3 regions of the Edwardsiella tarda ATCC 15947 genome follow, and region 2 is predicted to be linked to each of the others. Evidence: predicted binding sites of a transcription regulator. Region 2 holds the regulator's gene; each other region holds the start of a gene.

Region 1 (9,862 bases), 1.6 Mb from region 2:
TCGGCGATCACCGGCTGACCGGCGATATCCTTACCCAACACCACCGTCAGCGGCGACGGGCTGTCGCGGAACTGCGGACAGTCGAGTACCTCACGCAGGTAGACCGTCTGGCGGTGCTTGTTCGGTAACTCCAGACCGACATAGGGTTTACCCGGGATCACCTCCACCACGCGCACCGCAACGGCGGAGAGCGAACGCGCCAGATCGCGCGACAGGTTAGAGATACGCGCCGCCTTCACCCCCGGCGCCAGATCCAACTCGAAGCGAGTGATCACCGGCCCCGGCGAGATGCCGACCACCGACGCCTTGACCCGATAATCGGCCAGGCGTGCCTCGACCAACTGCCCCTGTTGCTCCAAGGCGAACATATCCACCGGCTCGGCATTGGCGGGCGGTGAGGCCAACAGATCCAGCGTCGGCAGCGGTGTCGTCGGCTTGTGCAGTGGCCGCTCATCACGCATCAGGAAGGGATGCACCAGGGCATCCTGCGGATTGACCTGAGCGGGCGTATGGCCACTGGCCGCCAGCGGCTGAGGCGGCGTGACGTCATGGGTCGGGGCCTCCAGCGCGCTGCTGGGCAGCGGCGATGGCGTGAACAGTGGCTCTATCGGCCCCTCATCCACGGCGGCGAAGTCAAAGTCGGCCAGCGCGCTATCCGATGGCGACGGCTCCGCGCGCGCCAAGACCTCGCGGGCGGAGAAGTTAAGCAGCCCATCGTGCGCCGCCGATGTTGTTTGCGGCGCGACCGGCGCGGGGCGATGCGCTGGCGGGGCGACGGGTGCTGTCTGCGCAGGTGGCGTTGGCGCGACGGAGGCGGTCGGCGCAGGCGTGGCCGACGCATCGGCGTAACGCTGCTGCTGAGCGGCGACAAACTCACGCTGCAAGCGCGCCTGCTCCAACGCATGCTCATCCTCGCCCTCATGCAGATAGGCCTGACCATAACGGGCGCGTTGCTGGCTGACAAAGGCCTCACGCAGTGCAGCCTGCTCCAGCAGGCTGGCACGATCCTCATCCTCCGTCGTCTCAACCGACGCCGCAGCGCTAGGCTCGGAGTAGGCGGAGAAGTGGGGCAAGGACGCCGCGGCGCTGTCTGCCTCCGCGCTCGTCACACGCTCGGCCGTAGCCCGTGCCGTGGCCTGCGCAAAGATAGACTGACCCGCCAGATCCGCAGAGGCTTGCGCTGGCGCGCCCAACGGCGTCACCTGCACCTCAGGCATCTGCTCCAGCTCCGCCTGCTCCTCACGCGCCCGGCGTTGCTGGGCCTCGCGCCGAGCCTGCTCTTCCGCCATCCGCTGCGAGGGGAGTTTGATCCCTAGCGAAGCCAGCTCCCGTCGCGTCGGGATACGTACCGGATTGGGCCGTGGCAACTCGGGGCCGATGCCCTGCTTCACCTGCGGCCCCCCATCCAGGGCGCCGATAGCCGGTGTGAAGGCGGCGCTGGCGGCCGCGCCAAGCGCCAGATCCTCGTGGCGGCTGGCCGCCCCGAACACCGGTAGATCCGGCGACAGACCCGGATTGATATAGGGCAGATCGCTCGACGAAGCCGCGCGCGGACCCGCCGCAGCCGGTTCCGACTCGCTCGGCCAGTGACCCAGCGGCGGTTCGACGTCGCGCGACGAGGGGGAACGTCCGCCGACGGAGTGCGCCGAGGCGGATGCCTGGGGACGCGCGTCGGACGGGTTTTCGGACGGGTTAAAGGGGTACATCGGCGCCAACGACACGTCACTCTCCGCGTCGCTGGCACTAAAGCGATAAGGGGACTCGCTCGCCGAGGACGGCGCGTCTTCCGCGGCCACGGCGGAGAAGGAGGCCTCCGACAGCAGGGAACTCGGCGCCCGGGTCACCGCCGCCGAAGGCGTCGCCAATGGCTGAGCCGGGATGAACGGTTGTGCGCCCGATGCCTGCGTCGTCGCTGCCTGAGCCGCCGCCGAAGGCGTCGCCAACGGCTGAGCGGGAACGAACGGTTGCACGCTCGATGTCTGCGTCGTCGCTGCCTGAGCCGCTGCCGCCGAAGGCGTCACCAACGGCTGAGCCGGGACGAACGATGGCGCGCCCGATGCCAGCGTCGTCGCTGACTGCGTCGCCGCCGCTGCAGGCGAGGCCGTGTGCGGCGCATCGATCGTGCCGCCACTCGGCGCATGGGTGAGGGTCGGCTCGGCCGCGGCTATCCCCGCGACCTCATTGTCCTGTGCTACCGCCTCGAGCGGAGTATCATCGACCTGATCCAACGGACGCAATCCCTTCACCGCCGTCGGGGCCAGTAACGGATCGTCCGGCTGCGCCTCATCACGCGCACTCAACCCGGTAAACAGGGGATCCGGGGCCTCGTCATCCAACAATGGATCGACTCGCCCAGTCGAAGGCGCGGCCACTGGCGCCTCGTCGACATCGTCCCGCTCGTCGTCATCGTCGTACTCATCCTCTACCGCCTCATCGCGACGCGAGCGATTGCTCATAAAGGTCAAGGCACCGAGCAAGGTCGCCCCGATCTTCTCGGCGATGGTCAACCAGACCAGCCGGTAAATAGCGACAAGCCGACGGCCCACGCGCCCAGCATGGCCAGCGTCGCGCCGATACTCCCCAGCAACGGCAACGCCGCGCTGCTGATCAGGCTGCCGATCACCCCGCCGGAGGCAAAGTAGTAAAGGTCATCCACATTCAATGCCGCGAGCCCGCAGGACGCGACTACCAGCGCCAGCATGCCCACCAGGCGTAAGGCGATGGCGAAATAATCGACATAGCCATTATCGTCCCGTTTACGGTAGGCGACCCAACACAACACCAACATAATCGGCGGCAAGGCATACGCCAGCACGCCAAAGACGAAAAAGAGCGTATCGGCCAGCCAGGCTCCGGCGCCGCCGCCAATATTATGAATGGGCTCATGCCAAGCGGTCTGCGACCAACTGGGATCGGAGGGGTCGAAGGTGATCAAGGACGCCATCATATAGACGGCAAATAGCGCGACCAGAATAAGTAGCGCCTCGTACACTCGCCGTCCACCGCTTACATGCTTGAGGACGACCTCTTTATCTTCTGTATATTCCTGGCTCAAGAAAGGCTCTCCAGGGCCCTGTTGTCTGCCATTGCGAACATGTTATCTGGCCTGCCCGCCATAAGAACAGCGCCGAGGCGTATCCCGGCGCTGAAACTGTATACATACACAGGAGTGTACCCAAATTATTGCGGCTTTGCACCTGCCCGCGATCAGCGCGTCTTGATCACCAAGCGGTTGCTCTGCTTTACCTCTTCCATCACCACATAGGTGCGGGTGTCGTTAACGCCCGGCAGACGCAACAGGGTCTCCCCGAGCAATTTACGGTACGCGGACATATCGGGTACACGGGTCTTCAACAGATAGTCGAAGTCACCGGACACCAGGTGACACTCCTGGATCTCTTCTAATTTCTGCACCGCCGTATTGAACTGCTCAAACACATCCGGCGCCCCACGATTCAGGGTGATCTCGACGAACACCAGCAGCGAGGCATCCAAATAATGCGGGTTCAATAGCGCGGTATACCCCTGAATAAATCCCTGCCGCTCCAGACGGCGCACACGCTCCAAGCACGGTGTCGGCGAAAGCCCTACACGTTTGGAAAGCTCAACGTTGGAGATTCGACCATCCTTTTGCAGCTCATTGAGGATATTGCGGTCGATACGATCAAGGTCCTTACCGGGGCGTTTCTTATTATCTACCATCTTGTTATCTCTCTTATACTCTTCTCTGCGACCCCCTTGCGGCAAGCGGTTATTGCCCAAGAATCGTCTCAAAAGAAGATGTTATGCCTGCCCGTCAATTGGCAATTTCCATTGCCACCTCCTGCGACCGCCGGATAGCCCGGAACGCCGCGCTTAACAACCTCCCGGGATCACCCCGGTTTTCCTACTGCCTGCCAGTACCACACCCGTGGTGTACGGCAGGACGGCTCACAACGCGCCCAGCATGACAGCGTCATCATGCTACTACGCACGCCTCGGCGGAACGCCGCCCAGAAGAGAGGACGATTGACCTGACAGCGACACAAAGCGCATCATCGCTAAGCATACAGCCAGTAAATCGGGCCTAAATCCCCACCTCTTCTCCATGTTTTCGCAAATGAACAGCCGATTGTCAAAGCAAAAGAAATAAAACCAGAGGAACCTGCCGAATAAGCCCGTAAGGCAACGTTTGCTCAGGTTAAAATCACCACACGATTGCAGGATGATTTTGCTACTTTTAAGCAATATAAAGGAAAAATTCCCGTTAAAAAGACTGGATATCCATGTGAAAACAGCGCATCTTGCTAAGATTGGTTAGGTTTATTGATAGAAAATACCTATCACACAGATTGATAACATCTTTTTTGCATGCTTTTTTTAATCCGCAAGTTTTCTTAAAATCAGCAGCCATACAAGGTGTACCACAGAGGAAAAGAGGATCTCATGAGCTCCGTAAAACATTGCAAGCTTCTCATTCTGGGCTCTGGCCCGGCGGGATATACCGCGGCCGTCTATGCCGCGCGCGCCAACCTCAATCCGGTACTGATCACGGGGGTCGAGAAGGGGGGGCAATTGACCACCACCACCGATCTGGAGAACTGGCCCGGCGATCCGGAAGGGCTAACCGGCCCTTTGCTGATGGAGCGGATGAACCAGCACGCGGCCAAATTCAACACCGAGATCGTCTTCGACCATATCCAACGCGTCGATCTGAGCCAGCGTCCCTTCCACCTATTCGGCGATAGCCAGGAGTACAGCTGTGATGCGCTGATCATCGCTACCGGTGCCTCCGCCCGCTACCTGGGACTCCCCTCGGAAGAGGCCTTTAAGGGGCGTGGCGTCTCCGCCTGCGCCACCTGTGATGGCTTCTTCTATCGCCAGCAAGAGGTGGCCGTCATCGGGGGGGGGAATACCGCTGTCGAAGAGGCCCTCTATCTGGCCAACATCGCCGCCAAGGTGCATCTGATCCACCGCCGCGACACCTTCCGCGCCGAGAAGATCCTCATCGACCGCATGATGGATAAAGTTAAGAGCGGCAACATCGTCCTACATACAAACCGTACCCTGGACGAGGTACTGGGCGATCAGATGGGGGTCAATGCCCTGCGGCTGAAAGATACCCAGAGCGATCATCTGGAAGAGCTGGCCGTGACCGGCCTATTCGTCGCCATCGGTCATAGCCCGAACACCGCCATCTTCGAGGGACAGTTGCTACTGAAAGATGGCTATATCCAGGTCAACTCAGGCCTGAACGGTAATGCCACCCAGACCAGCGTCCCTGGGGTCTTTGCCGCCGGTGACGTCATGGATCACATCTATCGCCAGGCGATCACCTCGGCCGGTACCGGCTGTATGGCGGCCCTGGATGCCGAGCGCTATCTCGACGGTCTCGCCCACGCCGCCTTGTAAGCGTCACGCCGTCTGACACCTGCCGCCTGTGGCGGCGGGTCGTCTCTGGTCACGCCAGGCCGGGGTGTGAGAATTTCTCTGCCCCCGGTTTCAACGGTTAATAAGGCGTTGTAATATCAAGGGCGCCGCCGACCCCCGCTTGGGCCGGCGCATGCGTTCAGCCTGCCGTACGCCTGTGCTCCGGGCCTGATCTTAATTCACCTGCATCAGACTAGACACGATCGCTTAATGAATAAACAACGACAACGCGAACTCACTCAGTGGCTAAAACAGCATAGCCGCCTAGCCCGTCGCTGGCTGCGGCTCTCCATGCTGCTCGGTCTCCTCTCCGGTCTGCTAATCATCGCGCAATCCTGGTTATTAGCCACCCTACTGCAACAGCTCATCATCGACCACACCCCACGCTCCGCCCTGCTCAACGACTTCGCCCTACTAATCGCCACCATCGTGCTGCGCGCGCTCTTGGGCTGGCTACGCGAACGCGTCGGTTTTCACTGCGGTCAGGTGGTACGCCGCGAGATCCGCGCCCTGGTGCTCGATCGCCTGGCGTTGCTGGGGCCGGCCTGGATCCAGGGCTACCCCGCCGGTCACTGGGCGACGCTGATCCTCGAACAGATCGAAGAGATGCAGGACTTCTATGCCCGTTATCTGCCGCAGATGGCACTGGCGGTGACCATTCCCGTGTTGATCTTGGCCGCCGTCTTTCCCATCAACTGGGCCGCCGGGCTGATCCTGTTCGCCACCGCCCCGCTGATCCCGCTGTTCATGGCGCTGGTCGGGATGGGGGCCGCCGATGCCAACCGGCGTAACTTCCTGGCCCTGAGCCGTCTGAGCGCCAACTTCCTCGACCGCCTACGCGGTATGGATACCCTGCGCCTGTTTCACCGCGCCCAGGCCGAGACCCAGCACATCGCCCAGGCATCGGAAGACTTCCGCAAGCGCACCATGGAGGTATTACGCCTGGCTTTTCTCTCCTCGGCGGTGTTGGAGTTCTTCGCCTCGGTATCGATCGCCGTGGTGGCGGTCTACTTCGGTTTCTCTTACTTAGGCGAGCTCAACTTCGGTCACTATGATCACGGCGTGACCCTGTTCGCCGGCTTCTTGGTGCTGATCCTGGCACCCGAATTCTTCCAGCCGCTACGTGATCTGGGCGCCTTCTACCATGCGAAGGCTCAGGCCATCGGGGCGGCGGAGGCACTGGTCACCTTCCTCGATGACAGCGATCAGGCTCAGGCCGTGCAAACGGTGGCGGCCGATACGACGCCGCCTCCCAGCGCATCCTGCACCACCTTGTCCCATGACAGCGCGCTGACCTTGGAGGCGCATAACCTGGAAATCCTCTCGCCCCAAGGCCAGGTACTGGCCGGACCGCTTAACTTCCGTATCGCCGCCGGTGAGCGTATCGCCCTGGTTGGCCACAGCGGCGCGGGGAAGAGTTCATTGATCAACCTACTGCTCGGCTTCCTGCCCTATCGTGGCGAGTTGCTGATTGACGGCCAACCGTTAGTCAGTAGTGCCCTGGATGCCTGGCGCAGCCAGTTAGCCTGGGTCGGGCAAAACCCGACGCTCCCCCTCGCCACCCTGCGCGACAACATCCTGTTGGGCAATCCCCAGGCGGATGAGGCGCAACTACAGACGGCGATCGAGTGCGCCTACGTCGCCGAGTTTCTGGCGCAACTACCCCAGGGACTGGATACCCCCATCGGAGAGGACGCCGCGCGACTCTCCGTCGGCCAGGCACAACGCGTCGCCGTGGCCCGTGCGTTGATTCGCCCCTGCCGCCTGTTGCTGCTCGATGAGCCAACCGCCAGCCTGGACGCCAATAGCGAACGCTTAGTGATGCGCGCCCTGCAAGCCGCCGCCCGTAACCAGACCACGCTGATGGTCACGCACCAGTTGGACGAGTTGGCGCACTTCGATCGCATCTGGGTGATGGATCAAGGCATGCTGGTACAGCAGGGGGACTTCGCCGCCCTCTCCCAGCAACGGGGTAGCCCCTTCGCCACCCTCCTCGCCAGCCGTCGTCAGGAGATTTAATCATGCGAGTATTACTGCCCTTCCTGGCCCTCTACCGCCGACACTGGTTCCGCATGTCGCTCGGCATGGTGCTGGCGATCGTCACCCTACTGGCCAGCATCGGCCTGTTGACCCTCTCCGGTTGGTTCCTCGCCGCCTCCGCGCTGGCGGGACTCGCCGGATTAGTCACCTTCAACTACATGCTGCCCGCCGCTGGGGTTCGCGGCGCCGCCATCATCCGCACGGCCGGGCGTTATGCCGAACGGCTGATCAGCCACGACGCCACCTTCCGGGTGCTCTCGCACCTGCGTGTGTTCACCTTCAGCCGCCTGCTACCGCTGTCACCCGGCGGCCTGGCCCGCTTCCGCCAGGCTGAACTGCTCAACCGCCTGGTGGCCGATGTCGATACGCTGGACCACCTCTACCTGCGCGTACTGTCACCGCTGATCAGCGCGCTGGTGATCATCGTGGTGGTGGTGTGCGGCCTCGCCTGGCTCGATGTCCATCTCGCCCTGACGCTCGGCGGCATCATGTTGCTGCTGTTGATCGGCCTGCCGATCCTGTTCTACCACGCCGGCAAGCCGGTCGGGGCCGCCTTGACCTCGCTGCGCGCCGACTACCGCACGCAGTTAGTCGGCTGGATCCGTGCCAACGCCGAGTTGGCGATCTACGGCGCGTTGGGGCGCTTCCGCGACCAGCTGGAGGAAAAAGAGCGGCAGTGGCAGCAGCAACAACAGCGTCAGGCGGCACTGGGTGCGCTCGCCCAAGGGATCATGATCCTCGCTTCCGGTTTGACCTTTACCCTGATCCTCTGGCTGGCGGCTGGCGGCATCGCCGATGATCCGACGCCGGGTGCGTTGATCGCCCTGTTCGTCTTCGCCACGCTGGCCGCCTTCGAGTCGCTGGCTCCCGTCGCCGGCGCGTTCCAACAGCTGGGCCAGGTGATGGCCTCGGCACAGCGGGTGGCGCAGTTGATCGATCAAACGCCGCAGATACGCTTTCCCGAACAGGGCAAGGTGCTGGATGAGGACGCAGCGATCGCCCTGAGCATCGAGGATGTCCATTTCCGTTACCCCGGTCAGTCGCGGGCGGTGCTGAATGGCGTCACGCTAACGCTCCGTGCCGGGGAGCATGTCGCCTTACTGGGGCGGACCGGCTGCGGGAAGTCGACGCTGTTGCAACTGCTGACCCGTGCCTGGGAGTACGATCAGGGGACGATCCGCCTCAACGATCTCCCGCTCGACAGCCTGGATGAGGGCGCGCTACGCGCCGCCTGTGCCGTCGTGAGCCAACGGGTCCACATCTTCAGCGCCACCCTGCGTGATAATCTATTACTCGCCGACCCAGAGGCCAGCGACGCCCAGCTCAGCGAAGCGCTACGCGCGGTCGGTCTAGATCGCCTGCTGGACGATCGTGCGTTGGATGCCTGGCTCGGCGACGGTGGCCGCCCGCTGTCTGGCGGTGAGCAACGCCGCCTGGGCATCGCACGCGCGCTGCTCCATCGGGCGCCGTTACTGCTATTGGATGAGCCGACCGAGGGCCTGGATGCCGAAACTGAGCGCCAAATCCTGGCGCTGCTGCGCCAACACTGCGCCCAGAAGAGCCTGTTGCTGGTCACCCATCGGCTACAGGGGCTGGCCCAGATGGATCGTATCTGTGTGATGGACGAGGGGAGTATCGTCGAGCAGGGGCGGCATGAGTCGCTGTTACAGGCACGTGGCCGTTACTATCAGCTGTGCAGTCAGCAGCGTTAAGCGGATGCAGAGGGAGGGCGCCTGATGCGCATCATGCAACTGGATAAACACGCCCTGGCGTTTCCCTCGCCGGAGCAGGCGCTGCGTGAGCCGAATGGCCTGTTGGCCATCGGCGGCGATCTGCAACCGGAGCGTCTATGGCTCGCCTACCAACGCGGCATCTTCCCCTGGTTCTCGCCGGGGCAGTTGATCCTCTGGTGGTCGCCGGATCCACGCGCCGTATTATCGCCTGCGGCGCTGCATATCAGCCACAGCCTACGCAAGGCGGCGCGGCGCACTCCCCTACGCGTCACCCTCAATCACGACTTCGCCGGCGTCATCGCCGGGTGCGCCGAACGGCGTAGCGATGGCACTTGGATCGGCCCTAGCGTACAGCAGGCCTATGGTCAGTTACATCGGCTGGGCCATGCCCATTCGGTGGAGGTCTGGCAAGGGGAACAGCTGGTCGGCGGCCTGTATGGCGTGGCGCTAGGTACGCTCTTCTGCGGTGAGTCGATGTTCAGTCGAGTCAGCAATGCCTCCAAGATGGCGCTGTGGAGCTTCTGTCGCCATTTTCAGGCGATGGGCGGGCAACTCATCGACTGCCAGGTGTTAAACAGCCACACGGCCTCCCTGGGCGCCGAGGAGATCCCACGCCGCCATTATTTACAACAACTGCTCGCCTGCCGAGGACAGTCGCTCGATGCACGCTGTTGGCGACA
Region 2 (9,862 bases):
TCGAGGCGATCAGGCGTGCCAGATAGGCTCGGGTCGCTTCGGGTACCAGTGGGGTGATTGCCGGAAGATCTTTGCGTACCAGCAGCTTGCGTACCCAGGAGGCAGAAATGGGGGTGTTGTGATAGGTCAGCCTAGCCACTTCAACCAGATGGATCGGCGGGTAGGGCAACGCCGGTGTCTCTAGCCAGTAACGCATATCCTGATTGTATTTGGCGGTAACCGGACAGAAGGGTTCCGTCCCGACAAAACGGTGGGTGATGCCCAACGCCGGCGCCAGATACTGCCGGAATATCTTGATATCGATTTCGGTGTAACAGTTGTCGGCCACGCCCTGCTCTTTGATGAAATAGCAGGGAAAGGTGGCGCGAGAGATGATGTATTCGGAGCCGGGGTGCAGTGTGAGATTGGTGATATCTCCCACGCCTTCACGCACCAACGCCAAACGATCTTCATAAGAAAAACGCGAGGTATCTTCGCGTACTAAAAAGAGGTGCAGCCAGTCACACTGACTGGCTGCCTGTCGGACAAGATAACGGTGTCCGTTGGTGAACGGATTGGCGTTCATCACGATGGCACCGATTTTTTTCCCTGGGTGGCGTAGCGTTGCTAAATTTTCGGCATAACGTTGTAAGCGGACTTTACTGTTCTCCATCAATACCATAATCCCGGGAACGCGGGTAATGGTGGCAAATCCGCACTGGCGAAACATCTCTTCATTTTCTTCTTTGGTATAGATAAAAAGATTGTTTCGACCTAAATCATAAGCCAAGTTGACCAACTCGGTGGCCAGCGTGAGGGCTAATCCCTCGCCGCGAGCCGATGCGCTGATGGCGACGCATTTTATGATATCGCCAGCGATACCACCGCAGGCGATAATTTTGTTATCACGCATAGCGCAAATAAATATTTCTACAGAAGTATCTATATTAAGTCCATTTTCACGCAGAAACTGAGTGATATCGGCAATCCTTTTTTGCTCAGAGCGCTTAACCTGGGTGAAAACAGTATTGCTGAACATAGGGATTCCTGCGCTGCGTTAGCATGGCTAAGTTAAATAAATGTATCTTTTATCAACTTAATAACTTTTCATTTTCAATCAATGGTAATAAAACTTTTCCACCTATTTTTATTACCGTTGGCTGTGGTTAAATTAATCCTAGTTAGGAATTGACCGAGAATTTTTGACCTAATTCACAAACGGAAAGCAGTTTTAAATTACCTTAATAGTTTTTATTTTCGTAATTTTAAATAAAGAATTTTATTTGCTGGTTTTTATTTGCGTAATTAGTTTAATAGCGATAATCTGCAAAGTAGAAAAACATTATGGACAGTTTGTCTGGAAACAAATCGGTTACATTTGAGGGTGTTAAAGGTAATCGAAATGTCTTAAAAGGTGAGATGACGATGGTAAGAATGCCAAAGAGTAATGCGGTAAATTTTTTCCGCCGTATGGCGTTCCCATTGCGTATTTTCCTCCTGTTACTATTGGTTTCTTGCTGTCTGTTCGCCGCCTTGGGTAAATACCTCTCCGCGAGTTTTGAAGACTACATGACGAGGCAAGTGCGTGACATGGCGATGAACCAGGCCAAGATCATCGCCTCGATGGATAGCATTATCGATGGGGTGAAGGATCGTGATGTTCACCGATTAGCGCAGATTGCCGATCGCCTGGGGACTGGTACCGACTTCGATTATGTGGTCATCGGCGATCGTAACGCGATTCGTTTGTACCACCCGAATCCGGCCAAGATCGGCCATAAGATGCAGTTTAATAAGCCGGGCGCCCTCGAACGGGGAGAGAGTTACTTTATCTCAGGCAAAGGGTCGCTGGGGATGGCGATGCGCGCCAAGACGCCGATCTTCGACCATCAAGGGAAGGTGATTGGCGTCATTTCCCTGGGTTATCTGGTGAGTAAGATCGACAGCTGGCGGCTCGACTTCTTGCTGCCGATGGCGGGCGTCTTTGTCGGGGTACTGGTGTTGATGATGCTACTATCTTGGCTGTTCGCCGCCCATATTCGTCGGCAGATGATGGGCATGGAGCCTCGTCAGATAGCGCAGGTGGTGCGTCAGATGGAGGCGCTATTTGGTGCGGTATTCGAGGGGCTGATCGCCGTCGATCCTGAGGGGCAGATCACGGCAATAAACCGTAATGCCCGCAAAATGTTGGGGCTGAGTGCCCCGGGACGCCAGTGGCTGGGGCAGCCGATTAGTCAGGTCGTTTCACCGGCAGATTTCTTTACCGATCGTATCGATGAAGATCGGCGCGATGCCATTCTGACCTTTAATGGTTTGAACGTGATCGCCAATCGGGCCACTATCCGTTCCGGCGATGGTGATACCCTGCTTGGGGCGATCATCAGTTTCCGTAGTAAAGATGATATCAATACGCTGAATGCGCAATTGACGCAGATCCGGCAGTATGTCGATAGCCTGCGCACCGTGCGTCATGAGCATCTTAACTGGATGTCGACCCTCAGCGGGTTGCTACAGATGAAGGAGTACGATCGTGCGTTAGAGATGGTGCGCGGAGCCTCGCAGGAGCAACAGCAGTTGATCGATCATCTGCGCGATGCCTTTAGCGATAAGGTGGTTGCCGGTCTGTTGTTTGGTAAAGTGCATCGGGCGCGCGAGTTGGGGCTGACGTTGACGATTGTCGAAGGCAGCCAGTTGCATGCCCTGCCCAGCGGTTTAGATAGTACAGAATTCGCGGCGGTGCTTGGCAACCTGCTCGATAACGCCTTCGATGCGAGTCTGAAGAACCCGGCGGGCAATGGGAGCGTCGAGGTGTACTTGTCGGATGAGGGGGCGGAGGTCATTATCGAGGTCGCCGATCAAGGATGCGGCGTGCCGGATGCGTTGAAAGATAAAATTTTTGAGCAGGGCGTCAGTAGCAAGGTGGAGGAACCGGGGGAACATGGTATCGGCCTTTACCTGATTGCCCGCTATGTGGGACGTTGCGGGGGCACCATTACGCTGGAGGATAACCAGCCCTATGGCACCCTATTTTCTGTATTTATCCCGAAGGTGAAGAGTGAGCATGAATAAAATCAATATATTAATCGTCGAGGATGAGACTCCACTGGCTGAGATGCACGCGGAGTTTATTCGTAATCACCCCGGCTGTGGTCAACTGTGGCTGGCCGGTAATCTGGCGCAAGCTCGGGCGATGATTAAAAGCTTTCACCCGGATTTAATCTTATTGGATAACTATTTGCCCGATGGGGTAGGGGTACAACTCCTGCATGAGTTGGCTCAACAACGTTACCCTGGTGGTGTGGTGTTGACAACCGCTGCCAGCGACATGAATACCGTTTCCGAGGCGGTGCGTAGCGGCGCCTTCGACTATCTGATTAAGCCTATCGCCTACGAACGTTTGGGACAAACGTTGGAGCGTTATCAGCAGCGTCACTCCATGCTCAGTGGGCGCCAGAATGCCAGCCAACGTCAGATCGATAGCATGTATAACGCCTATGCGCGCGGCGACAGCAAAGAGGATCTGCCGGTGGGCATCGATGCCTTGACGCTGGAGAAGGTGCAGGCGTTATTCGTCGATGAGCAGGCACGCCATACCGCAGAGAGCGTGGCGCAGAGCTTGATGCTGAGCCGTACCACGGCGCGCCGTTACCTAGAGTTTTGCGCCGCACGCCAACAGATCGTGGCAGAGATCGTCTACGGCAAGGTGGGGCGCCCACAGCGCATCTACCGCGCACAGAGTAAAAATTGACGTTGATAGCGCGCTGGGGGCTTATCGGGGATCGCACCTAGGGCCCGCTGTTTTGTGTATTTCACGGTTTTAAATTATCCGCTACCTGTATATACTCACAGCAAAACTGTATAAACGAACAGGGGGCGGAATGAAAGCATTAACGGCCAGGCAGCAGCAGGTCTATGATCTGATTCGCGATCATATCGAGCAAACCGGCATGCCGCCGACGCGTGCCGAGATTGCTCAGCGCCTCGGCTTCCGCTCGCCCAATGCTGCCGAGGAGCACCTGAAAGCGTTACAGCGCAAGGGGGTGATCGAGATTGTCTCCGGCGCCTCACGCGGTATCCGTCTGCTGATGGAGGACGAGTCTGGCTTGCCCTTGATCGGTCAGGTCGCCGCGGGTGAACCCTTGCTCGCGCAGCAACATATCGAAGGGTATTACCAGGTCGACCCCTCGCTGTTTAAACCCAGTGCCGATTTTCTGTTGCGGGTGAATGGCATGTCGATGCGCGATATCGGCATCCTGGATGGCGATCTGTTGGCGGTGCACAAGACTCAGGATGTACGCAACGGCCAGGTTGTTGTGGCACGCATTGAAGATGAAGTCACAGTAAAACGATTGAAAAAGCAGGGGAATGTGGTGCAATTGTTGCCGGAAAATAGCGATTTTCAGCCCATCGTCGTCGATCTGCGCGAGCAGAACTTCACCATCGAGGGGCTGGCAGTGGGAGTGATCCGTAACGGCGACTGGATCTAAATCGCCCCAGGCTTGAGCCGTTTTGGTTCCACTCGGCCGATTCACGCCGTCATTTCTCTACCCCGCGGACATCGAGTGCGCGGGGTTTTTTTATGGTGCTTGCCGCGGTCAACGCGGGCTAGCTTGATAAGGGGGAGGGATGCGAGGTTTCCCGCAGGCGGACAAGGCGTTATGGCGCCTGGCGTTGCCGATGATCCTATCCAATGTCTCTGTACCCCTGCTGGGGGTGGTGGATACGGCGGTGATCGGCCATTTAGATTCACCCGTTTATCTGGGCGGGGTAGCAGTGGGCAGCATGGCGACGACCTTTCTGTTCATGTTATTGCTGTTTTTGCGTATGAGTACCACCGGGCTATGTGCCCAAGCCTACGGCGCAGATGATCGTCCGGCCCTGGCTCGAGCCTTGGTTCAGCCCCTGCTCATGGCGTTGCTGGCCGGTGGCGCGATTGTGGTATTGCGTGGCCCATTGATCGAATGGGTTCTGCATATCGTCGGTGCCGAGTCGGCAATTCAGGCTCAGGCGCAGCTCTTCATGAGCATTCGTTGGCTGAGCGCACCGGCGACCTTGGCCAATCTGGTGATCCTCGGTTGGCTGTTAGGGGTGCAGTATGCCCGGGCGCCGGTCCTTCTGCTGGTCACGGGCAACCTGGTCAACATCGTTTTGGATCTCTGGTTCGTGGTCGGTCTGGGCTGGAAGGTAGCCGGTGCGGCGTGGGCCACCCTGATCGCCGACTACGTCACCCTGTTATTGGGAGTGGGGTTGCTGCTGCATGTCATGCGGCGGCGTGGATTACGGCGGGAACATTTCCATCACGCCTGGCGCGGCGATCTGCGCCGTTTGCTGGCGTTGAACCGCGATATCATGCTGCGCTCGCTACTATTGCAGATCTGCTTTGCCTCACTGACGGTGATCGGTGCGCGTCTCGGGGCCAGCGTGGTCGCGGTCAATGCGGTGCTGATGAATCTGCTGACCTTCACCGCCTACGCGCTCGACGGTTTCGCCTATGCGGTTGAGGCACACTCTGGTCGAGCTTATGGCGCGCGCGATGCCGCCGGATTGCAGCGGGTATGGCGCGCCGCCTGCCGTCAGGCCGGCATGGTCGCCCTGCTATTTGCCGTCGCCTATGGCCTGTTTGGCCGTGACATCATTGAGCTATTAACGACGTTGCCCCAAGTGCGCGCATTAGCGATCGCTTATCTTCCTTGGCAGATGGTGTTGCCGTTACTCGGGGTGTGGTGTTACCTATTGGATGGGGTATTCATCGGTGCGACGCGTGGGGCGGATATGCGTAACAGCATGGCATTGGCCGCGTTGGGTTATGGCCTGACATTGTTGAGCGTGCCCTGGCTGGGTAATCAGGGTTTATGGTTGGCGCTGGCGGTCTTTTTGACGCTGCGTGGCCTGTCTCTGTGGCTGATCTGGCGACGCTGTTGGCGCGAGGATCGTTGGTTTCCCTCCCCCTCGGCAACGTAGGAGGAGGCGGGAGACGCGGGATTAGTGTGACGCGGGCTCTGTCTCTGCCGGCTGTTGCGCACAGGCCTGACAGAGGCCATGTGCCTCGATCACACTGTGCTGCACGCTAAATCCCGCCTGTTGTGCCAGTAGTGCCAGTTGCTGTTGCAGGGCATCGGCTGGACGCTCATGCACTTGACCGCAGCGGTGGCAGATGAGTAACGCCGAGATGTGGCTCGGTTCGTCGAGGTGGTGGCACATCACGTAGCTATTGGTGGATTCGATCTTGTGGATGAAGCCTTGTTCCAGCAGGAAGTCGAGCGCCCGATAAATAGTCGGCGGCTTGGCTTGAGGTTCGGAGACACGCAGCAGATCGAGCAGATCATAGGCGCTGATGGCGCCTTGCTGGGCGGCCATGAGGCGTAGTACCTCCATCCGCTGTGGCGTGAGGCGGACATTCCTCTGCCGACAGAGCTGCTCGGCTTGGGTTAACAGTCGCTGCAAATTTGGGGTGGTCATGAGTGCGGTTTCCTGCCAGTAGCGTACCGTGATTTTACCACAATTAGGGCCTGTCTCGTAATGGGCGCCTTTGTCTAGGTGACATCTGCTACGCCACGGCCGCGTGATGAGGTTGGAATATCACCGCTAGTATTTAAGTCCACCCCTCGCATAAAGAACCTCAATAAACTTACACCCCGGGGTTGTAGGGGTTGTAGGGGTTGTAGGGGTTGCCGGTTGAGGGTCAGCCTTGTTGTTTTCTTGTCCTAAATATCGTTGCTATTTCGCCGGATGGGCAGACGCGTACTGGATGACAGGGTAATTTTTCCTGTTCTAAATGAATGTCGGTTTTTGACTGGGCCCGCTGAGTGTTGGCTGGGGTGGACTGACATTATTGATCGGAGCGATAAATAGATAGAGAGGTCTAGCGGTGGACCTCTAGCGCCGCACGATCGCCCGCGATGCGCAGACGACGGAAAGGATAATAATGGATATGGATATTATCGTGGCGATCGAGAGTTGGCCTTTACGCCAGGCAATCTGCGCAATTTACCAGCCACACTCTACGATTATTCAACTAACGGATCTTTCCCTGTTGCCTGAATTCGTGGATCGCGCCGAATCATCCGGCATGCTGTTGATGACGGACTGGCGCCGTGAACGCTTATTGCACGGCATGGATGATATCCGTCGGCACAGCATGCTACCGGTGATTATCATTAATCGACGGGAAAGCTATTTAACCCATCTGGTCAGTCAGTTTTTCCCCGGGACCTACGCCTTTAGCTACGATGCCTTTCATCGTCATACCCAGCGTCGTAGTTTTCACCCGTTGGATCTGTGTTTTTTGCCGTATTCGCGTGGCGTGTCCGCCTCTCGTGGAGGGCGTAGCTCGCTACGGGAACGTCTGAATGCTTTCGGTTTTATGACGTTGTATCAGCGGGGCGTGACGCTACGTGAAGCCTCGGTACTCATCAGTCTCTATTACCGTAATAACATCACCACTACCGCTCGTCTGTTAGGGATGCATGAACAGGCGGTGGTCTACTGCAAGCGAGCCCTGAGTAAAAAGTTGGGGCTCGATCCTAATCGCACCGATCTGATCCGGGAGATTTTTCTATTACCGAGCGAGGCGTATGGCGAAGCGTGCGTGGATGCGTGGAGCGAGCCACCGCTTGCTGGCAGCGCGGGGGGCTGAGGTGTTGGCGGCAAGGCGTTAGCGTGTTGGGTATGTGCAGGCTGCGGTTTTTCTGTGCGGATATGCTAGAATCGCCGCCCGCGCGATCCCCGGGCGGAATCCGGCACCGTCAGGCGGCGGTAGGCAATTAGGCTTTGCATGATAGTGGAAGACAGCGAGTAATGACTCAGGCACAACAGATTGAACCAGCGACCGTATCCCGTGAGCGTCAGGGCTCGGGTGAATTTCCTTCTCAGCGTTTCTCCATCGCGCCGATGCTCGATTGGACCGATCGTCATTGCCGCTACTTTCATCGTTTACTGAGTCGTCAGACATTGCTGTATACCGAGATGGTGACCACCGGCGCGATTATCCACGGTAAGGGTGACTATCTGGCCTATAGCGAGCCGGAGCATCCGCTGGCGCTGCAATTGGGCGGCAGCAATCCGGCGGATCTGGCCCGTTGCGCGGCGTTGGCCGAGGCGCGTGGTTATGATGAGATCAACCTTAACGTCGGCTGCCCATCGGATCGGGTACAGAATGGGCGTTTTGGCGCCTGCCTGATGGGCGAGGCGCAGCTGGTGGCGGATTGTGTCAAGGCGATGCGCGACGTGGTATCGATCCCGGTGACGGTCAAGACCCGTATCGGCATCGACGAGCAGGACAGTTATGCGTTTCTGTGCGACTTTATCGGTACCGTTACCGGGCAAGGGGAGTGTGACACCTTCATCGTCCATGCGCGCAAGGCATGGCTGTCGGGGCTGAGTCCCAAGGAGAATCGTGAGGTGCCGCCGCTGGATTATCCGCGGGTGTATCGCCTCAAACAGGACTTTCCCCAGTTGACCATCGCCATCAACGGCGGCGTGAAGAGCCTGGCGGAGGCGCAGGCGCATCTGTGCCATGTCGACGGCGTGATGGTGGGACGTGAGGCCTATCATAACCCCGGGATGTTGGCGCAGGTCGATCGCCAGTTATTCGATGCGACAGCGGCGGTGCCCGACAGCATCGCGGTGGTACGCGCGCTCTACCCCTACATCGAGCGTGAACTCGCCCAGGGAACGTATCTGGGGCACATTACCCGCCATATTCTCGGGTTGTTCCAGGGGATCCCGGGGGCACGCCAGTGGCGCCGTCACCTGAGTGAGAACGCTCATCGTCCGGGGGCGGATATCGCGGTGGTCGAACAGGCGCTGCGTTTCGTCGAGCGGCGGGGGGAGTAACCCGCCGCATCCCATGTGCGCCCCAGACTGAACGGGGCGTATGAGGGCGAGTCAAATTGCCTAATCATTGGTGAGTCTGACCATGATCAGCGGCACGCTGCCGCGCGCATGTCGAGTAGATACTTGTTAACTCAATGAGTTAATGAATATATCCAGCTTGGCACGATTCTTGAATTTATCCGGTCATGATATCTGAGGACGCCAACTGGAGAGCGTGCGATGTTTGAAGTGATGATGTTTCTGGGATTCTTTGTGTTGATGCTGCTGGCCGGCATCTCGTTGCTGGGCGTGATCGTCGTGTTGGCGGTGTTCTCCATTCTGTTTTGGTTGTTCGGAGGCCTATTCGTGCTGGCGATCAAGGTGTTGCCCTGGTTGGCCTTGATCCTGGTGGCGGTATGGCTGTATCGCGCCTGGCAGAAACCGCAACAATCTCGTTAATGACGGGCGCCTGGGCGTTGGCCGGGGCGCACCGATTTTCGTTATGACACGGATATTCAGTCTTCACCCTCGCCTTTATTAATTAATTTATAAAATAGGTTTATTCAATAGTATTTTCTCTGGGTACTAATAAGTACCATTGGCCGTAGATCATTTTATAGATGATTGGCTCGTGTCATTCTCCCCATTATTTTACTCTTCTAACTGTCATGGTTGGCTGTAGTACTTATTTTCATGACACTAAAATCGGATTATTCCCGCCACTTTCAGCTTACGACTTAATAATTTTTTAAGAAGGAGCAGAGATAATCGCATTGTCTTGTTATTAATCTAAAAATAGGATTTCAATGATAGCTATGTATAGGTTTATCCTCTGCGCATTCGTCTTGCTGGTTAGCATGAATGCTAGCGCCGCATTTACCAACAATATGACGCAAAATTATAGCCTAGGCGGATTTAGCGGTCCGGTTATGGGGGCGGTGAGTAGCGCCGAGATTAATGGTTATAGTTGGATGCAGGATGATAAACCGGTCGTTTTAGAGGGGCATATTGTCAGCCGCCTCGGTGGGCAGCATTATCTGTTGCAGGACGCTAAGGGCGATGTGATGGT
Region 3 (9,862 bases), 1.0 Mb from region 2:
GGGGAGTCGATTACCCGTTATCAGGAGTTGAGCCAGGCTCAGCAGGCGGTGGAGCAACTGTTGCGCTTGGAGCATGAGCCGGTAAAGGTACAGACGTGGATCCGTGAGCATATGGATCCGGCCTTGGCTAATCGGATGAAACAGACCATCCGTGCCCGTCGTAAGCGCCACTTTAATGCCGAAAACCAGCATACGCGCAAGAAATCCATCGATCTGGAGTTTTTAGTCTGGCAGCGTTTGGCGGCGTTGGCACAACGGCGGGGGAGTACGCTATCCGATACCATCGTACAGTTGATCGAGGATGCGGAGCGTAAGGAGCAGTACGCCAATCAGATGAGCTCGTTAAAACAGGATTTACAGGAATTTTTACGCGGTACCCAAGAGTGATGGGGGGCTTCTTGCCCGTCGCGAGTGGCGGGAGAATAGCGGCCATGCTCCTGTGACGGCGTTACGTTATTACCATAACGCATAATATTATCTATAATTAATCGCTTTATTATCTATACATAACGGATGTGATAACAGTCGCTAACGGCTTTATTTCGTGCGCATATTCCTAAAAAGAAAAAATAACGACGCTCTCCATATAAAAAAGAATAACTAAGCACTATCACCGTCGTTTGATTATTGCCTGCGCTCAGCGCGATCCCCTGCGGGAAATTAAAGATCGAGCGGATGAGAGAGGCTAGGGTAAGAAAATAAGCGGGGCTTGCTGGATGAATAGCGCGCATCCGGCGGTGTCGACGGGGACGTTAGCCGTGATGGCTCGCCTTGTGCTCGCTATGATAGCGCGATAAAAAACCCCGCAGAGCGGGGTTTTTATGCAAAGGTTATCGTGATTAAGCCTGCGGCTGAGTCACTTCGTCTTTGATGCCTTTCACTTCGATAACAACACGACGATCCGGGGCCAAGCAGTTGATCAGGGCAGCGCGCGGCTTCACGTTGTCACAGGTAGCACCGGTAACCGGATCCGCTTTACCCATACCACGGGCGGTGATCTTGTCAGCCGGGATGCCTTTAGAAACCAGGTAATCAACCACGGTCTGAGCACGCTGCTTAGACAGTTTCAGGTTGTACTGGTCGGAACCGATGCGGTCGGTGTAACCCAGAACGACGACAGAGCCGTCTTTCGGATCCATGCTGCTCAGCTGAGTGTACAGCTGATCCAGCGCCTGACGGCCTTCGGCCTTCAGGGTGTATTTGTTGAAGTTGAACAGGACGTCAGACTTCAGGGTGAAACGCTTGGTTTCAACGATCGGAGCCGGAGCCGGAGCCGGGATCGGAGCCGGAGCAACGACATCATCCTGACCGAAACGGTAGACAACGCCCAGGCTCAGCAGGGTGTTGTCCGGACGTGCGCCGGTCTGGCTGCTGGTGCCGATCTTGTTGACATACTGATAATCCAGACGGGTTGCCCAGTCTTTGTTCAGTGCGTACTCAACGCCGATCGCGGCCAGCGGAGAAACGCCAGTGTCATGACCAGATACATAGTCGGTAGCGTCAGATGCGTGAGCATCGGCGCGCCATACCATGCCGCCCAGACGGGTGTAGACGTCCAGGTTATCCATCAGCGGGTAGCTCAGTTTGGCAGCCAGCTGGATACCCTGTGCCTTGAACTTACCGTTCACGTCACCGGTGTAGCCCATGCGGCCCAGCCAGTCGTAGCCCATTTCGAAGCCCAGGTACGGATTAGCCTGGTAACCGAAGAAAGCACCGGCGCCCAGCTGATTCGGATGAGACTTCGTGGAGTCCATATTCTCAAAGCTGTTACCGATGTAGTGGGACCAACCCAGTTTACCACCTACGTACCAGGTATCGTCTTTCGGAGCTGCCTGAGCTACGGTCGCGAAACCTGCCAGTGCCACTGCTAATGCGATCGCTGTTTTTTTCATTTTGCGCCTCGTTATCATCCAAAATAGGCAATGAGCTATGTATAACACTAGCTCTTAGTTTAAAACCCTTTATCCGGCTGCCACTCAGTTTTATTACGCTGTTAGTCAGGTAATAATTATAGATATTCCACACAGCCGTCGTGATAACAAGTCTACAACGAGATTAAAAACTTACAAGTACGATGTGATTAGGCTCACCAAAAAAATTTTCTAGACGTGCACTTTGGCTAACAGGTGATGTTTTTTTGTTCATGGGAAGATGTGCCCGCTTCTTATGCCTTTCCCCGTTACACCCTGGTTTTACTATTATGGGAAAACGTATTTTTATCTTTACCGTGTGTATTCTTGGAATTGTCCTAAAGTGCTTCAGTGGAATTGTTCAGTCCGTCGCTTTATTGCGCGATGGCCTGAGGGAGATCGTGTTTCCTCCCAGGGCTGCATCAGGAGGCCGATGCTATTGCCGGCCTTTGCCGCCTGATTGAGACGCAATCGCTCACTCGCGGTGAGTGGCGGTAACCATCCGAGTACCACACTGTAGTTGCCGCTACGCAGTGCCTGTTCCATGGCATGGATCGCCTCACCCGCCTCGGCGCGTTGCAACTGCATCACTTTATTTACCGGTACGCCGCAGGCGGCGAGCCACTGCTTATTGGGCTTGTGTTGCGCGGTGATCCACAGTTGCCAACGCGATTGTTCTCCCAGCTGACGCAGCAATGGCGGCAGCAGCAATGATAACAGCGGTTGTTGATCGCCATAGCCGAATTCACTGACAAAGCCGCTTTGCGGCATCATCGCGACGGGTGAATAGGCGGGACGGTTGAACAGCGTGCGGTCAGTGGCAGGAGGCAACGAGGAGGTACGCATAATCGTGTTCTCTATCTGTATACTGTATGTCTATACAGTAATTCCAGCCTGACCGAAGATCAACCTATTTTTTTGAATGAGCCTCGCATTTATCGGATGTAAAACCACCTGTGCTCCGTTTGTGTATTGGGCGTTCATGCGGGATTAGTTATGTTGCTAACGGTTTCCCGTGACGACCTGATTAAAGGTCATTAATTGTGATGATTATTAAGGAGCTACGCATGAATGGATTGCTCGATGAAAAGCGTAGGGTTGCGGAGTCGCTGTTTGCGGATCTGGGACAGGTTTCGCAACGATCTCAGTTCGGTGGGCTCGGAGTCTGGTGTGATGGGGTGATGTTTGCCTTAATTGCCGAGGGTGAGCTATACCTGCGGGGCCGGGAGGCATTGGGGCGAGACTATGCGGCGCGCGGCATGTGCCCCTTTATCTATACCAAGCGCGGTTTCCCTGTCCGTCTCAATTATTATCGGGTGGATGCGGCGATGTGGCAGCATCCGCACAGCCTTGCCGATCTCCTCCAGCGCTCATTACAACAGGCGCGTAGCGATCAGGCCTCGCGTCTGGCGGCGATGATGCGTCTGCATACACGCCCTAATATCTCCATCAATATGGAACGGCGCTTGTACCGTATCGGTATCTATTCACTGGAGGATCTCGCCCGCGTGGGGGCGACACAGGCCTTTAGCCAACTGAAAGAGGCCAACCACCAAGTCGACGATCGTGTGTTGTTCGACTTGGCGGCGGCGGTGCAGGGCTGCCATAGCGCCGTCTTGCCACGGCCGTTAAACGAGGCGTTACGCCAGTGGTTGCAGGGCAACGCCCATCGCTGGCGTTATAAGAAGTAGCGCTAGTCAGATGGTTGCCAAGGGATCATACCAGCGATTTTTTTAGCCGGGTAAGTTCGGGCAGCAGCGCCAGCATCAGGCTGATCTGCTGCCGTACCAGCTGTCCGGTGCTATCCCCCGAGCGATCGGCATCCTGTAGGCGTTGATGCAGATGGTCGAGCGCCTGGCGCACGCGGGCAGCCAACGCTTCATCCTGGTAGTTTAGCGCATCGTCTATATAGCAAACCGCATCGTCGAGTAGCGCGAGAATGACCGGGTCATCCAGGCGCTGGCGATGGGCGCCGAGGGCGGAGATGTAGCTTAACAGGGTATGGTTGATCCCTAATAGGCGGAAGGCGGCCTCCTGCGACGGGGAGGCGTGGCGTGGCTCCAGTGACATGTTGGAGACGACGGCCGCCAGTTCGGCATCACAGTTGTGTGCATCGCGTCGGGCGATGCGGTACTCCAGTGCATTGGACTTGCCCTGGTGATATTGCACCAGAATGGCATCCAGATAGCGGCAGTCGGCATTCAGCGTGCGGGCGATCACCGCCGGCAATTGGCGGAAGTGCCAGTCTGGCCAGATAAAGGTCACCGCCGCCCAGGCAATGGCGCAACCCAGCAGCGTATCAAACACCCGTGGCCAAGCGACCTCGAATCCCTCTCCCAGGAGGTTGAAACAGAGTAAGACCAGCAGAGTAATAAACATGGTGGCGTGGGCATACTGCACGTTGCGAAAGGCAAAGAACAACACGCCACTGATCACGATCAGTAGCAGTTGCCCCTCCAACGAGGGGACCAGATACAGCACCGGTAGACCCAGGAGGATGCCGGCCAGCGTCCCGACGATACGCAGCCACAAGCGGCGTTTCGTGGCATGGTAGTTGGGTTGGCAGACGAACAGGCTGGTCAGCATGATCCAGTAACCATGTCGCATGCCCGATAATTGGATGAAGGCATAACCGGCGACTAATACCGCGGCCATGCGTACCGCGTGGCGAAAGAGGGGCGATTGTGGGGTGAGGTGGCGGCGGATACGTAACACCATATCGTGCCAACCGGTGATGCGATCTTCGGCGAGCGTGCTCTCTTCCGCCTGTGTCTCCGCCAGCGTCTGCTCCGACTCGATATTCGCCAGTTGCGCATCGATGGCGCGCAGGTTAATCAGTAGATTGAATAGTGACTTGACCAAGACATGCTGGCGGCCATGCTGGGCTGCGAGACGCTCCAGCGTCGACTCCAAATGACAGAAAGCGCGCTCGAAGCGAGCGTCGTGCTGGTAGTGTTGCACCAGGATGATGCTCTGGGCGAGTTGCGTACAGGCGCGAGCCTGGAGCATCAATAGGCGCTGGAAGCGGAACAGCACGTCGCTGTAACGGAACATCTCACACAGTTGTTGATATTGAAAGTGCGAGGAGCTGGCGCGTTCGTGGATATCCTGTGCCACGAAGTAATAGTGCATCATGCGCCGTGTGCTGCGCTGGCCACGATCGCCGCGTAGACGAGTGAGCAGCGTGAGTTTGGTCTGGTTGAGGGTGCTGACCAGGGCACTATTCGCCATGGCGACATCGATCAGCGGTTGATCCATCTGCTCTTGATCGGGATCGAAAAGATTGGATTTGGCATCCAGGTAGGCGGCCAACTGGTTATAACTGCGTGCGATCCCCTCCTGTACCGGGCGGATAGGGAACAGCAGATGGGCGATCAGCGTCAACAGGTTGTACCACACGGCGCCCAGCAACAGCAGTAGAGGCTGTTGGTACCAGAAGTGGTACATCGAGGTGCCTAACATGGTATAGATGGCGATCAGCAAGGCGCCGAAGGCGATGGTCGCGTAGCGTTGTCCTAGGGCGCCGAGTAGGATGAAGCCGACCGTCGACAGCATCAGGCCGCAGGCGAAGAGCCAGGGGTAGGGGAACAGCAACTCGATGGAGGCGGAGGCAATGAAAAAGCAGACCAGGGTGATGACGAGATTACGCAGGCGCCCGACCAGACGGTCGTCAATATCCGTCAGCGCGGCCGCCACCACCCCCAGCGTCAGGGGAATGGTCAGGCGCGGCTGTTGCAACAGCCAAGGAACCCCGGCCGCACCGGCCAGGGCGATGAAGATACGCAGGTTATACAGCAGTGCGCTGTTATAGGCGTAACGGCGCAGGCTGGGCGCGAAGGCGACAAATACCGACATGGCTTAATGCGCGTTACTGAAAGCGGCGGCGGGCGTTGGCCTGACGCATTTCCTGCGCGACTTCGACCGAGACGACGCGGCGTCCGACCGGCCATAACGCGATAGCGGCGATCTTGAAATTGGCGATGCCGACCGGAATACCGATCAGTGTCACGCATTGTACGATACCCGCCGCGATATGAGTCAGGCAGAGCCACCAACCGAACAGCACCAGCCACAGGATGTTGAGTAGGGTTCCCCCGGCACTGAGCAGACCATTCTTCCGCTCGGGATAGAGGTCATCGACATGTACCGCCTCATTGCCATAAGGCAGCAAGGAGAGCTTGGTGATCTCCCAGCAGGAGCGCGTCAGCGGCAGGGTGATGACCAGTAAGGCGCTCACCACGGTCGCCAGTAGCCAGCCCAAGGTGGTGATAAAGCCGCCAAGCACAAAATTCAGAATATTCAGTACGGTTCTCATTGGGATCAACTCATTAGGATTAGGGCGGTTACGACGCGTCAGTTTACCCTGTTTCCTCGCTGGCCGGAATGTGGTGCATTGCGTTTTAGTCGCTTTCGCTGGCGTCGTGCGCGTTCAGCGGATGAGGGAAGGTGCCTAGAGCCGCCGGCGATTCCTGAGTAAACTGTCTACATGATGGCGTCAACACGGGTAAAAGAGAGCATGGAACTCAGAGCCACCAAATTAGGGCAGCGCCTGGCGCAGCACCCTTATAACTGTGTGCGTATGCTGAACGCCGGCGTCGAGGTGAGCGGAGAGCGGCACCACTATCTGATCCCGTTCAACCAATTGATGGCACTGCGCTGCAAGCGTGGGTTGGTGTGGGGGGAGTTGGAGTTTGAGCTCCCCGATCAACGGGTGGTGCGCCTGCATGGCACCGACTGGCAGGAGACGCAACGCTTCTATCACCATCTGCGGCAAAGTTGGCAGGCGTGGAGTGAGGAGATGGCGCAGATCTGTGCCGAGGTGTTACAGGTGCAGTGTCAGGCACTGCAAGCCTTGAGCTCACGTGACGGTTGGTTGGGGCGCGACGAGCTGGAGCAGGCCGTCCAGGCGATCGCGGCGGCATTCCAAGCCTTGCCATTGCCGTGTGCCCGCTTGGCCGAGTTCCCCGTCTGTGCATCGTTGTATCACGACTGCTTAGCCTGGCGCGATGAGGGGGAGTCATTGCGCCAACAGCACAACCGCCAGTGGAGCCAACGTATGCTGAATGAGCAGGCGGACTTCTTCGCTCAGGTCGAGGCGCAGCCGCTTAATCCCAGCCAGGCGCTGGCGGTGGTCAATGGCGAGGCTAACGTGCTGGTGTTGGCGGGCGCGGGCAGCGGGAAGACCAGCGTGTTGTTGGCGCGCGTCGCCTGGCTGCTGCAGCGGGGACTGGCCGAGGGGCCACAGATCCTGTTGTTGGCCTTCGGTCGGCGAGCGGCGCAGGAAATGGCACAACGTCTACCCGCTTGTCCGGGGGGCGACTCGGTAGCGGCAAAGACTTTTCACGCGTTGGCATTACAGATCGTCGAACAGGCGGGGCGTAAGCCCGTACGCCTCTCACGCCTAGAGAGCGATCGTCAGGCACGTCATGACTTTTTACTCGCCGAGTGGTGCCTGCAGTGTGCAACCAAGAAGAGCCAGGCCAAGGGGTGGCGTCAATGGCTGGCGAGTCTGTTTGATGAGACACCGCTGGAGGAGGCTTTCTGGCAGGATAAGGCGCTACAGGCGCGCCTGGTGCCACGTCTGGCCTATTGGGTCGGATTACTGCGTGAACAGGGGGCGTCGCAGGCGGCGATGACGGCCTTGGCTCCCGAAGCATTGCGAGTGCCGTTTCAGCAGCAGTTGCGTCTGTTAGCGCCGTTGCTAAAGGCGTGGAAGGCGGAGTTGAAGCGGGAGGCAGCCCTTGATTTTCCGGCGTTGATCCAGCAGGCGTTAGCCCTGCTAGAGAAGGGGCGCTTTATCAGCCCGTGGAAACACATCCTGGTGGATGAGTTCCAGGATATCTCGCCGCAACGTGCCCGTCTGCTGGCGGCATTGCGTCGGCAGAATAGCCACAGTGCGCTGTTCGCCGTCGGCGATGACTGGCAGGCTATCTACCGCTTTAGCGGCGCCGCGCTGACGCTGACCACCGCCTTTCATCACCATTTCGGGGATGGCGAGTGTTGCCCGCTAGACACCACTTACCGTTTTAATCGCCGTATTGGCGAGATTGCCAATGGTTTCGTACAACAGAATCCGCATCAACTGAAGAAGTCGCTCACGAGCCTGTGCGCTGGCGAGCGCCAGGCGGTGACCCTGTTGCCGCAGGATCAACTGGAGGCGCTACTCGATAAGCTGAGCAGTTATGTGCGCGCCGAGGAGTCGATCCTGATTCTGGCACGTTATCATCATCTGCGCCCGGCATTGCTGGCGCGCGCGGCGACACGTTGGCCCGGGTTGGATCTGCGCTTCATGACGATCCACGCCAGTAAAGGGTGCGAGGCCGATTATGTCATCGTGCTCGGGTTGCATGAGGGGGATGACGGCTTTCCGGCGGCGACGCGGGAGAGCGTTATCGAGCAGGTGTTGCTGCCGGATGGCGAGGCATTCCCAGATGCCGAAGAGCGGCGTCTGCTGTATGTGGCGTTAACGCGAGCGCGTCGGCGGGTATGGTTGATGCAAGATCCCCAGCATCCTTCGCGCTTCGTCGCGCCGTTGCAGCGTCTCGGGGCGGTGGTGCGGCGTAAGCCTTAACATCGTCGTGGAAGGCACGCAGACGATACGTTGAGTTGGGAGAGGGCCTGCAGGCCCTCTCTGCATCGGGTCCGCTTAGATCAAGCGCTGGTTGAGATAACGCTGATAGTCGGGGATGGCGATCTCCACTTCACCGGCAAACATCGGCGAGCTGATGAGAAAGTCTGCCGTCGCGCGGTTGTTAGCCACCGGGATGTTCCAGACGGTCGCCAGGCGCAGCAACGCTTTGACATCGGGATCGTGCGGGACGGCATTGAGGGGATCCCAAAAGAAGATCAGCATGTCGATCTTGCCTTCGGCGATCAGGGCGCCAACCTGCTGATCTCCCCCCATCGGGCCGCTCATCATACAGTTGACCGGAATGCCACTGGCCTTCTGGATCAGATTCCCGGTGGTACCGGTCGCGAAGAGTTGGTGCTGGCTGAGCTGAGCCTTATTGTGTGTAACCCACTCCAGCAGCGCCTGTTTACGGTGATCGTGCGCCACCAAGGCGATGCGCTTATGGTTGGGGAGGGTGCGGGTCGTCATTTCCATGCTATTGGCCTTCATTAAAAAAGAGTGTCAAAACAAGGGAGCGCTACACCATAGCAGGGTCGGGTGCCGAGTGTCGCGATACGGCGCAAGAAAATGGTGACACCCGGGTATTAGGGCGCCAGCGTGGGCAACGCGGCGTTGGCGTTACTGTGATTATAGCGCCGCAGTAATTGGCGATACCCTTCCGCGTCGGCCGCGCCGGATTCGAGGACATCGGCCCGAAACTCGAGCGGAATGCCGCGATGGTTGAGTAACTCGAAGCTCTGCGTCTGCTCTAACTGTTGGATGTCGTGATCATTGCCCAGGCGGGGGAGCTTGATGGTGACCGAGGTGGCGTCGCGGGTATCGAACAGCGCCAGCAGGGGCGCGGAATAGTGCGCTTGCCCGTTTGGTATAAAGGGTTTGGCGACGCGGAATAAGACCTGGTGAGTGCCGCTATCTAGCTCCAGGCTGTTAGCGCTCTTGAACAGCGCCGTCGGTAGTGGTTGGCCGTCGAGCGCCAGCAATTCAACATCGCTGCCAAACTTCAGCGTGGTCGCTGACAGGGGGGAGCAAAACAGCAGCGCACCGCCAATCAATGCCAGTAAAACACGTTGTCGCATGGGATCCTCAAACTTGCTCGGACGAAGCGCGTGTGGCTATCGCGGCGAGACGGAAAGCAAAATGCGCAGGGCGCCTTCTTTGTAACATATTTTTACATTATACGGGTGGTAGCGGCACCGCGTCAAAAAACCTTTGTCATCCGCCGGCCGAGTTCTATGCTGAGGAAGAGCCTTTTTGCTTAGGAGTTTGAAATGGAAGATGAAGCGCTAACGCAGATTTTACGTCGAGTGCGGCATATCGCCCT

The links. The regulator LexA, encoded in region 2, represses DNA repair genes until DNA is damaged. The targets are predictions, from matches to a motif close to TNCTGTATGTACATACAGNA.
Region 1: DCL27_RS17835 (DNA translocase FtsK 4TM domain-containing protein) is a predicted target of LexA. The motif match lies at 3,150-3,169, and genes of this name have one in related genera.
Region 3: sulA (SOS-induced cell division inhibitor SulA) is a predicted target of LexA. The motif match lies at 2,777-2,796, and genes of this name have one in related genera.

Annotation. Positions count from the first base shown of each region.
Region 1 is NZ_CP084506.1:1,282,505-1,292,366, reverse strand. It holds gene DCL27_RS17840 (DNA translocase FtsK) at 1-2,546, opposite strand, end outside; gene DCL27_RS17835 (DNA translocase FtsK 4TM domain-containing protein) at 2,504-3,055, opposite strand; gene lrp (leucine-responsive transcriptional regulator Lrp) at 3,208-3,702, opposite strand; gene trxB (thioredoxin-disulfide reductase) at 4,426-5,391, shown strand; gene cydD (heme ABC transporter permease/ATP-binding protein CydD) at 5,620-7,428, shown strand; gene cydC (heme ABC transporter ATP-binding protein/permease CydC) at 7,431-9,161, shown strand; gene aat (leucyl/phenylalanyl-tRNA--protein transferase) at 9,186-9,862, shown strand, end outside.
Region 2 is NZ_CP084506.1:3,303,834-3,313,695, reverse strand. It holds gene citC ([citrate (pro-3S)-lyase] ligase) at 1-1,018, opposite strand, end outside; gene dpiB (sensor histidine kinase DpiB) at 1,405-3,048, shown strand; gene dpiA (two-component response regulator DpiA) at 3,041-3,727, shown strand; gene lexA (transcriptional repressor LexA) at 3,858-4,466, shown strand; gene dinF (MATE family efflux transporter DinF) at 4,606-5,940, shown strand; gene zur (zinc uptake transcriptional repressor Zur) at 5,962-6,438, opposite strand; gene DCL27_RS15350 (hypothetical protein) at 6,905-7,615, shown strand; gene dusA (tRNA dihydrouridine(20/20a) synthase DusA) at 7,777-8,814, shown strand; gene pspG (envelope stress response protein PspG) at 9,034-9,252, shown strand; gene DCL27_RS15335 (NirD/YgiW/YdeI family stress tolerance protein) at 9,609-9,862, shown strand, end outside.
Region 3 is NZ_CP084506.1:2,259,583-2,269,444, reverse strand. It holds gene matP (macrodomain Ter protein MatP) at 1-387, shown strand, start outside; gene ompA (porin OmpA) at 840-1,892, opposite strand; gene sulA (SOS-induced cell division inhibitor SulA) at 2,259-2,756, opposite strand; gene DCL27_RS10525 (TfoX/Sxy family protein) at 2,978-3,601, shown strand; gene yccS (YccS family putative transporter) at 3,627-5,765, opposite strand; gene DCL27_RS10515 (YccF domain-containing protein) at 5,779-6,225, opposite strand; gene helD (DNA helicase IV) at 6,427-8,481, shown strand; gene DCL27_RS10505 (methylglyoxal synthase) at 8,557-9,015, opposite strand; gene DCL27_RS10500 (YccT family protein) at 9,126-9,617, opposite strand; gene DCL27_RS10495 (CoA-binding protein) at 9,810-9,862, shown strand, end outside.